DNA from 2 places in the Spongisporangium articulatum genome. Region 2 is predicted to be linked to the other one. Evidence: predicted binding sites of a transcription regulator. Region 2 holds the regulator's gene; the other holds the start of a gene.
What was found. The regulator HrcA, encoded in region 2, represses chaperone genes, less so after heat shock. The targets are predictions, from matches to a motif close to GNTNGCACTCGGNNNNNCCGAGTGCNANC.
Positions count from the first base shown of each region.

Region 1: the regulator HrcA is predicted to act here: its motif matches at 2,618-2,646, upstream of groES (co-chaperone GroES).

Region 1 is NZ_JBITLV010000004.1:283,186-287,566, reverse strand. Features, by position in the region: gene ACIB24_RS13970 (WhiB family transcriptional regulator) at 1-264, shown strand, start outside; gene groL (chaperonin GroEL) at 434-2,059, opposite strand; gene groES (co-chaperone GroES) at 2,143-2,442, opposite strand; gene ACIB24_RS13955 (THUMP-like domain-containing protein) at 2,683-3,885, shown strand; gene ACIB24_RS13950 (trypsin-like peptidase domain-containing protein) at 3,939-4,381, shown strand, end outside.
Region 2 is NZ_JBITLV010000002.1:505,797-510,177, forward strand. Features, by position in the region: gene panB (3-methyl-2-oxobutanoate hydroxymethyltransferase) at 1-802, opposite strand, end outside; gene ACIB24_RS08570 (DUF3097 family protein) at 1,009-1,887, opposite strand; gene hrcA (heat-inducible transcriptional repressor HrcA) at 2,003-3,043, shown strand; gene dnaJ (molecular chaperone DnaJ) at 3,066-4,199, shown strand; gene ACIB24_RS08585 (16S rRNA (uracil(1498)-N(3))-methyltransferase) at 4,196-4,381, shown strand, end outside.

The sequences.
Region 1 (4,381 bases), on a different contig from region 2:
GAATGGCAGTTCGAGGGTGCCTGCCGGGACAGCGACCCCCGGCTGTTCTTCCACCCCGAGGGTGAGCGCGGTCCGGCCCGCAGAGAGCGGGACCTGGCGGCCAAGGCGGTCTGCGCGTCGTGCCCCGTGATGGACCAGTGCCGTGAGCACGCGCTCGCCGTCCGGGAGCCCTACGGGGTCTGGGGCGGCCTGAGCGAGGACGACCGCCAGGCCCGCTACGTCGGCGCCCGCCCCCAGGACGAGGTCTACCGCCGGGCCAGTTAGACGTTCCCGTCACACGTTCAGACGTTCACGCGCGTCGGTTCCCCCGGCCGACCGCTCCCAGGGAAGCTGTCCGCGGTTGCGGAGTCGCGGACAGCCGGAAGGGCCCCCACCCGATCACTCGGGTGGGGGCCCTTTCGTATGCCCGGTTCGTAGGCCGGGTGCGGGTCGGTCAGTGGCCGTGCCCGTGGCCGTGCCCGTGGCCGGTCGTCTCCGCCGGCTCCTCCTCCTTCTTGTCCACCACCAGGGTCTCGGTGGTGAGCACCATGGAGGCGATGGAGGCCGCGTTGCGCAGCGCGGAACGGGTCACCTTGACCGGGTCGATGATGCCCTTGGCGACCAGGTCGGTGTACTCCCCGGCCGCCGCGTCGAACCCGGAGCCGACCGGCTGCTGGCGCACCTTGTCCACGACGACGTAGCCCTCGAGGCCCGCGTTCTCGGCGATCCAGCGCAGCGGCTCGGAGGCCGCCTTGCGGACGATCTCGACGCCCGTCGCCTCGTCGCCGGACAGCGACAGCCCGCCGTCGAGCACCGAGACGGCGTGGATCAGCGCGGAGCCGCCGCCGGAGACGATGCCCTCCTCGATCGCGGCGCGCGTCGCGGAGACGGCGTCCTCGATGCGGTGCTTCTTCTCCTTGAGCTCGACCTCCGTGTGCGCGCCGACCTTGATGACGCAGACCCCGCCGGCCAGCTTCGCGAGCCGCTCCTGCAGCTTCTCGCGGTCCCAGTCGGAGTCGGTGTTCTCGATCTCGCCGCGCAGCTGCGCGACCCGGGCCGCGACCTCGGAGGCCTCGCCGGCGCCGTCGACCACGGTGGTGTCGTCCTTGGTGACGACGATGCGCCGGGCCTGGCCCAGCACCTCGAGGCCGACCTGGTCGAGCTTCAGCCCGACCTCGGGGCTGACCACCTGGCCGCCGGTCAGGGTGGCCAGGTCCTGCAGGATCGCCTTGCGGCGGTCGCCGAAGCCCGGGGCCTTGACGGCCACCGTGACGAACGTGCCGCGGATCTTGTTCACGACCAGGGTCGACAGCGCCTCCCCGTCGATGTCCTCGGCGACGATGAACAGCTGCTTGCCGGCCTGCAGCACCTTCTCCAGCAGCGGCAGGATCTCCGAGACCGAGGAGATCTTGTTCTGGTGGATCAGGATGTAGGCGTCCTCCAGGACGGCCTCCATCCGCTCCGGGTCGGTCACGAAGTACGGCGACAGGTAACCCTTGTCGAACTGCATGCCCTCGGAGAAGTCGAGCTCCAGGGCGGTGGACGAGCTCTCCTCGACCGTGATCACGCCGTCCTTGCCGACCTTGTCGAACGCCTCGGCGATCAGGCCACCGACGCCCGCGTCCTGCGCCGAGATGGTGGCGACGTGAGCGATCTCCGTCTTGCCCTCGACCTCGCGGGCCGTCTTCAGCAGCTGGTCGCTGACCGCGTCGACGGCCAGGTCGATGCCCCGCTTGAGCGCGGACGGCGCCGCCCCGGCGGCCACGTTGCGCAGGCCCTCCTTGACCATGGCCTGGGCCAGGACGGTCGCGGTGGTGGTGCCGTCCCCCGCGACGTCGTTGGTCTTGGTGGCGACCTCCTTGGCGAGCTGGGCCCCGAGGTTCTCGTACGGGTCGTCCAGCTCCACCTCCTTGGCGATGGTCACGCCGTCGTTGGTGATGGTCGGCGCGCCCCACTTCTTGTCGATGACGACGTTGCGGCCCTTGGGGCCGAGCGTCACCTTGACCGCGTTGGCCAGGGCGTCGACGCCCCGCTCCAGCGACCGGCGGGCGTTCTCGTCGAACGAGAGGATCTTCGGCATGTCTTCCCTCTGTATCTGGGTGCAGAACGACGCACGCCCCGAACGAGGTCGTCGTCCGGGGCGGGTCGGTGGGCCTGAGCCCCTTACTTCTCGATGATCGCCAGCACGTCGCGGGCCGACAGGATCAGGTACTCCTCGCCGGAGTACTTGACCTCGGTGCCGCCGTACTTGCTGTAGAGCACGGTGTCGCCGACCTTGACGTCGAGCGGGATCCGCTTGGCGCCCTGGTCGTCGAAGCGCCCCGGGCCGACCGCGAGGACCTGGCCCTCCTGGGGCTTCTCCTTGGCGGTGTCCGGGATGACCAGGCCGGAGGCCGTCGTCTGCTCAGCGTCGAGCTGCTTGACGACGATGCGGTCCTCGAGCGGCTTGATGGAGACCGACACGTTGGTGACCTCCCCTTCGGGAACGTCGAAGATGAACTTGCGGGACGGGTACTGCTGGAACTGCCCGCCGAGGTCGCACCCGTCGTCGCGGTGCCGGACGCAGCCCGGGCGGTGGAACATCGAGCTGGCAGACTCCCAGGGAGAGTGCCAGTTCCTCTGGAACCCTAGAACGGGTTTTAGCACTCGGTCAACTCGAGTGCCAGCCTCCGGGGACCGGTCGGGAGTGGCAGGATCGGGGACGTGGACCAGCAGGCCGTCGCGACACTGCTCACCCCGGAGGGGTGGGCCCTGCTGGAGTCCCTGCCGCCCTACGACGAGCACGGCGCCATGGCCCTCGGCGAGCAGCTGCGCAGGGCCGGGCACGCCCCCGAGCTGGTCTCCGCCGCCCTCACCCAGTCGCGGCTGCGGGCCGCCGGGGAGCGCAAGTTCGGGCCGTTCGCGGCGGGCATGCTGTTCACCCCCGCGGGCCTGGAACAGGCCACCCGGTTGCCCGTCGCCGCCCGGCACGCGGCCCGGTTCGCGACCGCCGGGGCCACCCGGGTGGCCGATCTGGGCTGTGGCATCGGCGGTGACGCGATGGCCCTGGCCGGGCTCGAACTGGGCGTCCTGGCCGTCGAGCGGGACGAGCTGACCGCGGCCGTGGCCACCGTGAACCTGCGGCACTGGGCCGAGGCGGAGGTCCGGCACGGCGACGCCACCACGACCGACCTGGGCGACCTGCAGGCCGCGTTCCTCGACCCGGCCCGGCGCACGTCGTCCGGCAAGCGCCTGCTCGACCCGCGGGCCGGGTCGCCGCCCCTGTCCTTCGCGCTCGAGCTCGCCGCGACGATGGCGGCCGTCGGCGTGAAGACCGCCCCCGGCATCCCGCACCACCTGCTGCCCGACGGCTGCGAGGCGCAGTGGATCTCGGTGGACGGGGACGTGGTGGAGGCGGGCCTGTGGTTCGGGCTGGCCGCCCGCCCGGGCGTGCGCCGCTGCGCCCTCGTGCTGTCGGACGCCGGGGCCGCCGAGGTCACGGACGCCGACATGCCGGTCGCCGTCCCCGGAGAGGTCGGCGCCTACGTCTACGAACCCGACGGCGCGGTGATCCGGGCCGGGCTGGTCGCGCAGGTCGCCGTGCAGGTGCAGGGCCGGCTGCTGGACCGCTCGATCGCGTTCGTGACCGCCGACCGGTACGTCGAGACCCCGCTGGCCACCTGCTTCGCGGTCGAGGAGGTCTTCCCGTTCGGCCTGAAGTCGCTGCGCACCTGGCTGCGCGACCGCGGCGTCGGGCGCCTGACCATCAAGAAGCGCGGCACCGCCGTCGACCCCGACCAGCTGCGCAAGCAGCTGCGGCTGCAGGGCGACAACGAGGCGACCATCATCCTGACCCGGGTGTCGGGGCGGCAGTCCGTGCTCGTCGTCCGGCCCCTTCGGCGGGCGGGGGCCGGCGTGCCCGCCTGAGCTTCGGCACAGCCGCTTCCTAAGTCTGTGAACCCCCCTGTACCTTCCGGCGCATGTCTGTCACCGTTCGCCGCCTGCTCGCCGTAGCCGCCCTGCTCGCCGTCGGGGCGCTCGGTTCGCCCGCGCTCGCGGCGACGCCCGCGCCGTCGGCCCCCACGGCCGTGGAGGTCAACGCGGCCACGGAGCCGAGCATCGTGCAGCTGGCGATCCGGTGGCGGGGCTACATCTACTACGAGACCGTCGACGGCTACGTCTGGACGCAGGACGTGGTCACCGCCTACGCGGGCTGCACCGGCTTCTTCGTCACGACCGACGGGCACATCACCACGGCCGGGCACTGCGTGGAGCGCAAGTTCGGGCGCGAGGCGCTGATCGAGACGTTCCTGAGCGACCAGGTCGACCAGGGGCTGATCACCTCCTCCGAGGCGGCCGACCTGCTCGACGGCGCGCTCATCAACTGGAAGGCCGAGGGCCTGGAGAACGGTTCGGCGATCGA
Region 2 (4,381 bases):
GGAAGTCGCCGGAGCGCACGTCGGCCGCGTACCGCCGGATCGCCTCCACCGCCTCGGTCTTCAGGTGCGCGTAGGTGCGGACGAACTTGGGGCGCAACCGGTCCTGGAAGCCCAGCAGGTCGTGCCACACGAGGACCTGCCCGTCGCAGTGCGGGCCGGCTCCGATGCCGATGGTCGGCACGGGCACCGACTCGGTGATCATGCGCGCGACCTCGTCGGGCACGGCCTCGAGCACGATGGCGAAGACCCCCGCCTCGACGAGGGCCTGGGCGTCCGCGAGCAACGCGCGGGCGGCGTCCGCCTGCTTGCCCTGCACCTTGAAACCGCCCAGCGCGTGCACCGACTGGGGCGTCAGCCCGATGTGCCCCACGACCGGGATCTCGGCGTCCACGAGGGCCCGGATCATCGGCGCCCGCTTGGCGCCGCCCTCCAGCTTCACGGCGCCGGCACCGGCGCGGATCAGCTTCGCCGCGTTCCGCACGGTCTCCTCGGTCGAGACGTGGTAGCTCATCCACGGCATGTCGCCGAGCACCATCGCGCGCGGCCGGGCCCGCGCGACGGCGGCCGTGTGATGGGCCATCTCCTCGACTGTGACCTGCAGGGTGTCCTCGTAGCCGAGGACGACCATGGCCAGCGTGTCGCCGACCAGGATGATGTCGACGCCCGCCTCGTCGGCGATCAGGCCGCCCGGGGCGTCGTACGCCGTCACCATCACCAGCGGGTCACCGCCGGCGGCCACCTTGCGGGCCCGTACCTGAGGTGCAGTCACGTTCTCGGCCACGGATGCCTCCTGAGCGTCCACGTCGTCGTGTCCCTCGCGCGGCGCACCCTGACGTGCACCGCGTGCCGAAGAAGTGTCACTCCGTGCCGGAGGTTCCGCGAGAGGTACGTGAGGTGAGTGCCGTCACGCCCTCACCGGCGGCGTGCCCAACCAAAGCACAGAAATCTGCGCCGTCTCGGCCGATTTTCTGTGCTTTGGCTGGGCATGCCGGGGTCGGGGGGCAGGGCTCAGCGGTCGGCGGAGTCGCCCGTCACGAAGTCGATCAACTCCTCGACCCGGCCGAGCAGGGCCGGTTCCAGGTCGGCGTAGCTCGTCACCGACCCGAGGATGCGCTTCCAGCCGCGCGCGACGTCGGCCTGGGTCGCGTGCGGCCAGCCCAGCTCGGCGAGCACGCCCTCCTTCCACGGCCGGCCCTTGGGTATGACCGGCCATTCCGCCAGGCCGAGCCGCGCCGGCCGCACGCCCTGCCAGACGTCGACATAGGGGTGCCCGACCACCAGCACGTGCGCGGCCGCCCCCGGCACCCGCTGGGCCACGGCCACCGCCTCGTGCCACTCCTTCGACCCGGACACCAGGTGGTCGACCAGGACGCCGATCCGCCGCCCCGGCCCGGGCCCGAACTCGCGGACGGCGGCGGCCAGGTCGTCGACCCCGTGCAACGGCTGGACGACGACCCCCTCCACCCGCAGGTCGGCGCCCCACACCTTCTCCACCAGTTCGGCGTCGTGCAGTCCCTCGACGAGGATCCGCGAGGCCCGGGCCACCCGTGCCCGGGCGCCCGCGACCGCGTACGAGCCACTCGCCGTCCGCACCGGCCCGGCGGCGCCCGCGGCGACGGGCGGGACCAGCCGCACGGGGACGCCGTCCACCCAGAAACCCGGGCCCAGCTCGAAGGTCCGGGTCTTGCCGCGCCGGTCCTCCAGGACCACGACGTGCAGCCCGCCGCTCTTCTCCACCCGGACGACGGCCCCGACCCAGCCGGTCTCCACGTCCTCGACCACGAGTCCGGTCTCCGCGGCCACCTCGGGCAGCTCGCGCTTCTTCGGCCGGCCTGCGGCCAGGACGTCGGTGCCGTAACGGTCGTAGCCGCCGGGAGGACGATTCATCACGTTGCGGACGCTAATCGGAGCGGACTCGTGGGCCGAGCCGCAACGCCGGGGGGCGGGTAGACTGGCACTCTTGTCACGCGAGTGCCAACGACCCCGAGGGAGGTGACGCCCGATGAGCGAGGACCGCAAGCTCGCCGTGCTGCGCGCCATCGTCGAGGACTACGTGCAGACCCGGGAACCCGTCGGCTCGCGGGCGCTGGTCGAGCGGCACGCGCTCGGGGTCTCCCCGGCGACGATCCGCAACGACATGGCGGCCCTGGAGGACGAGGGCTACATCACGCAGCCGCACACGAGTGCCGGGCGGATCCCGACCGACAAGGGGTACCGCCTCTTCGTCGACCGGCTCAGCACCGTGAAGCCGTTGAGCCCGGCCGAGAAGCGGGCCATCCAGGGGCTGCTCGACGGGGCGGTCGACCTGGACGACGTGCTGGAGCGCACCGGGCGGCTGCTGGCCCAGATCACCCGGCAGGTCGCGGTCGTGCAGTACCCGTCGCTGACCCGCTCGACCGTGCAGCACGTCGAGCTGGTGCCGCTGGGCGCCGAGCGGGTGCTGTTCGTGCTGATCACCAACTCGGGGCGGGTCGAGCAGCGGGTCGTCGCCCTGCCGCCGGGCGTCTCACTGGTCGAGGAGCCGCTGGCCGGCACCGACGTCCTGGCCGTCCTGCGCACCCGGCTGAACGCGGCCACCGCCGGAGCCTCGTTGCGCGACGTCCCGCAGCTGGTGCTCGGGCTCGGCGACCGGTTCCAGCCCGCCGAGCGGCCCGTCGTCCAGGCGGTGCTCGAGGCGCTCGACGACTCCCTCGACATCGACCGCGAGGAGCGGATCGTGCTGGCCGGCACGGCCAACCTGGCCCGCTCCGGGGATTTCGTCTCCACCATCGGCCCGGTGCTGGAGGCGATCGAGGAGCACGTCGTCCTGCTGAAGCTGTTGTCCGAGATGGCCGACGGCGCGGGTGGGGTGGGCGTGCTGATCGGGAGTGAGACGGCCCACGAGGGCCTGCAGGAAGCGGCGGTGGTCGCCAGCGGTTACGCATCCGGGGGAGAGGTCGTGGCCCGGCTCGGCGTGCTCGGCCCGACCCGCATGGACTATCCGACGAACATGGCCGCGGTCCGCGCGGTCGCGCGGTACGTGACGCGGATCCTCACGTCGTGAGGCGCGTTCAGAGAGCAGACAGGTGAGCGACTACTACGAGGTGCTCGGGGTCTCGCGCGATGCGAGTTCCGAGGAGATCAAGAAGGCCTACCGCAAGCTGGCCCGCAAGCTGCACCCCGACGTCAACCCCGACGACCCGGGCGCGGAGGAGCGGTTCAAGGAGGTCGGCCGGGCCTACGAGGTGCTGTCCAGCCCCGAACGGCGGGCCCAGTACGACGCGGGCGGCGACGGCGGTCTGAACGGCGGCTTCGGCGGCAGCGGGGCCGGGTTCGGCTTCAGTGACATCTTCGAGACGTTCTTCGGCGGCGCCGGCGCCGCGGGGGGCGGGCGGGGCCCGATGCCGCGGCAACGGCGTGGGCAGGACGCGATGATCCGGGTCCAGATCGACCTCTCCGAGGCGGTCTTCGGCGGCGCCAAGGAACTGAACTTCGACTCCGCCGTGGTCTGCTCGGTGTGCGGCGGCAGCTGCTGCCAGCCCGGCACCTCGCCCAAGGTGTGCGACGTGTGCGGCGGCCGGGGTCAGGTCCAGCGGATCGCCCGGTCGTTCCTCGGCCAGGTCATGACCACGCAGGCGTGCGTCGCCTGCCAGGGCTACGGCACCGTGATCCCCAGCCCGTGCCTGGAGTGCTCGGGCGACGGGCGTGTGCGCAGCACCCGGTCGCTGAACATCAAGATCCCGGCGGGCGTCGACACGGGCACCCGCATCCAGCTGTCCGGGGAGAGCGAGGTCGGCCCCGGCGGCGGGCCCGCCGGCGACCTGTACGTCGAGATCCAGCTGAAGCCGCACGAGGTGTTCGAGCGGCGCGGCGACGATCTGCACTGCACGGTCGAGCTGCCCATGACCGCGGCCGCGCTCGGCACCACCATCGTGCTCGAAACCCTCGACGGGCCGCAGGAACTCGACGTCAAGGCCGGGTCGCAGGGGGGCGAGACGAGCACCATGCGCTCGCTCGGCGTGACCCACCTGCGCGGCACCGGGCGCGGTGACCTGTTCGTGCACCTGTCAGTGCAGACCCCGACCAAGCTGGACGACGAGCAGAAGGCCCTGCTGCGCCAGCTCGCCGCCCTGCGCGGCGAGGAACGTCCGGAGGGCCGTCTGACCCCGGCCCAGCAGGGTGTCTTCTCCAAGCTGCGCGACCGGTTCGCGGGGCGTTGAGTCTCGCCCGTTTCCTCGTCGAGCCGGGCGCGTTGGCCGGGCTCGGCCCGCGCTCGCCGTTCGTGCTGGACGGCGACGAGGGCCGGCACGCCGCCGCGGTCCGGCGGGTCCGGGCGGGCGAGACCGTGGACCTGGCCGACGGCGCCGGGACGGTCGCCCGGTGCACGGTGGTGGCCGCGGCC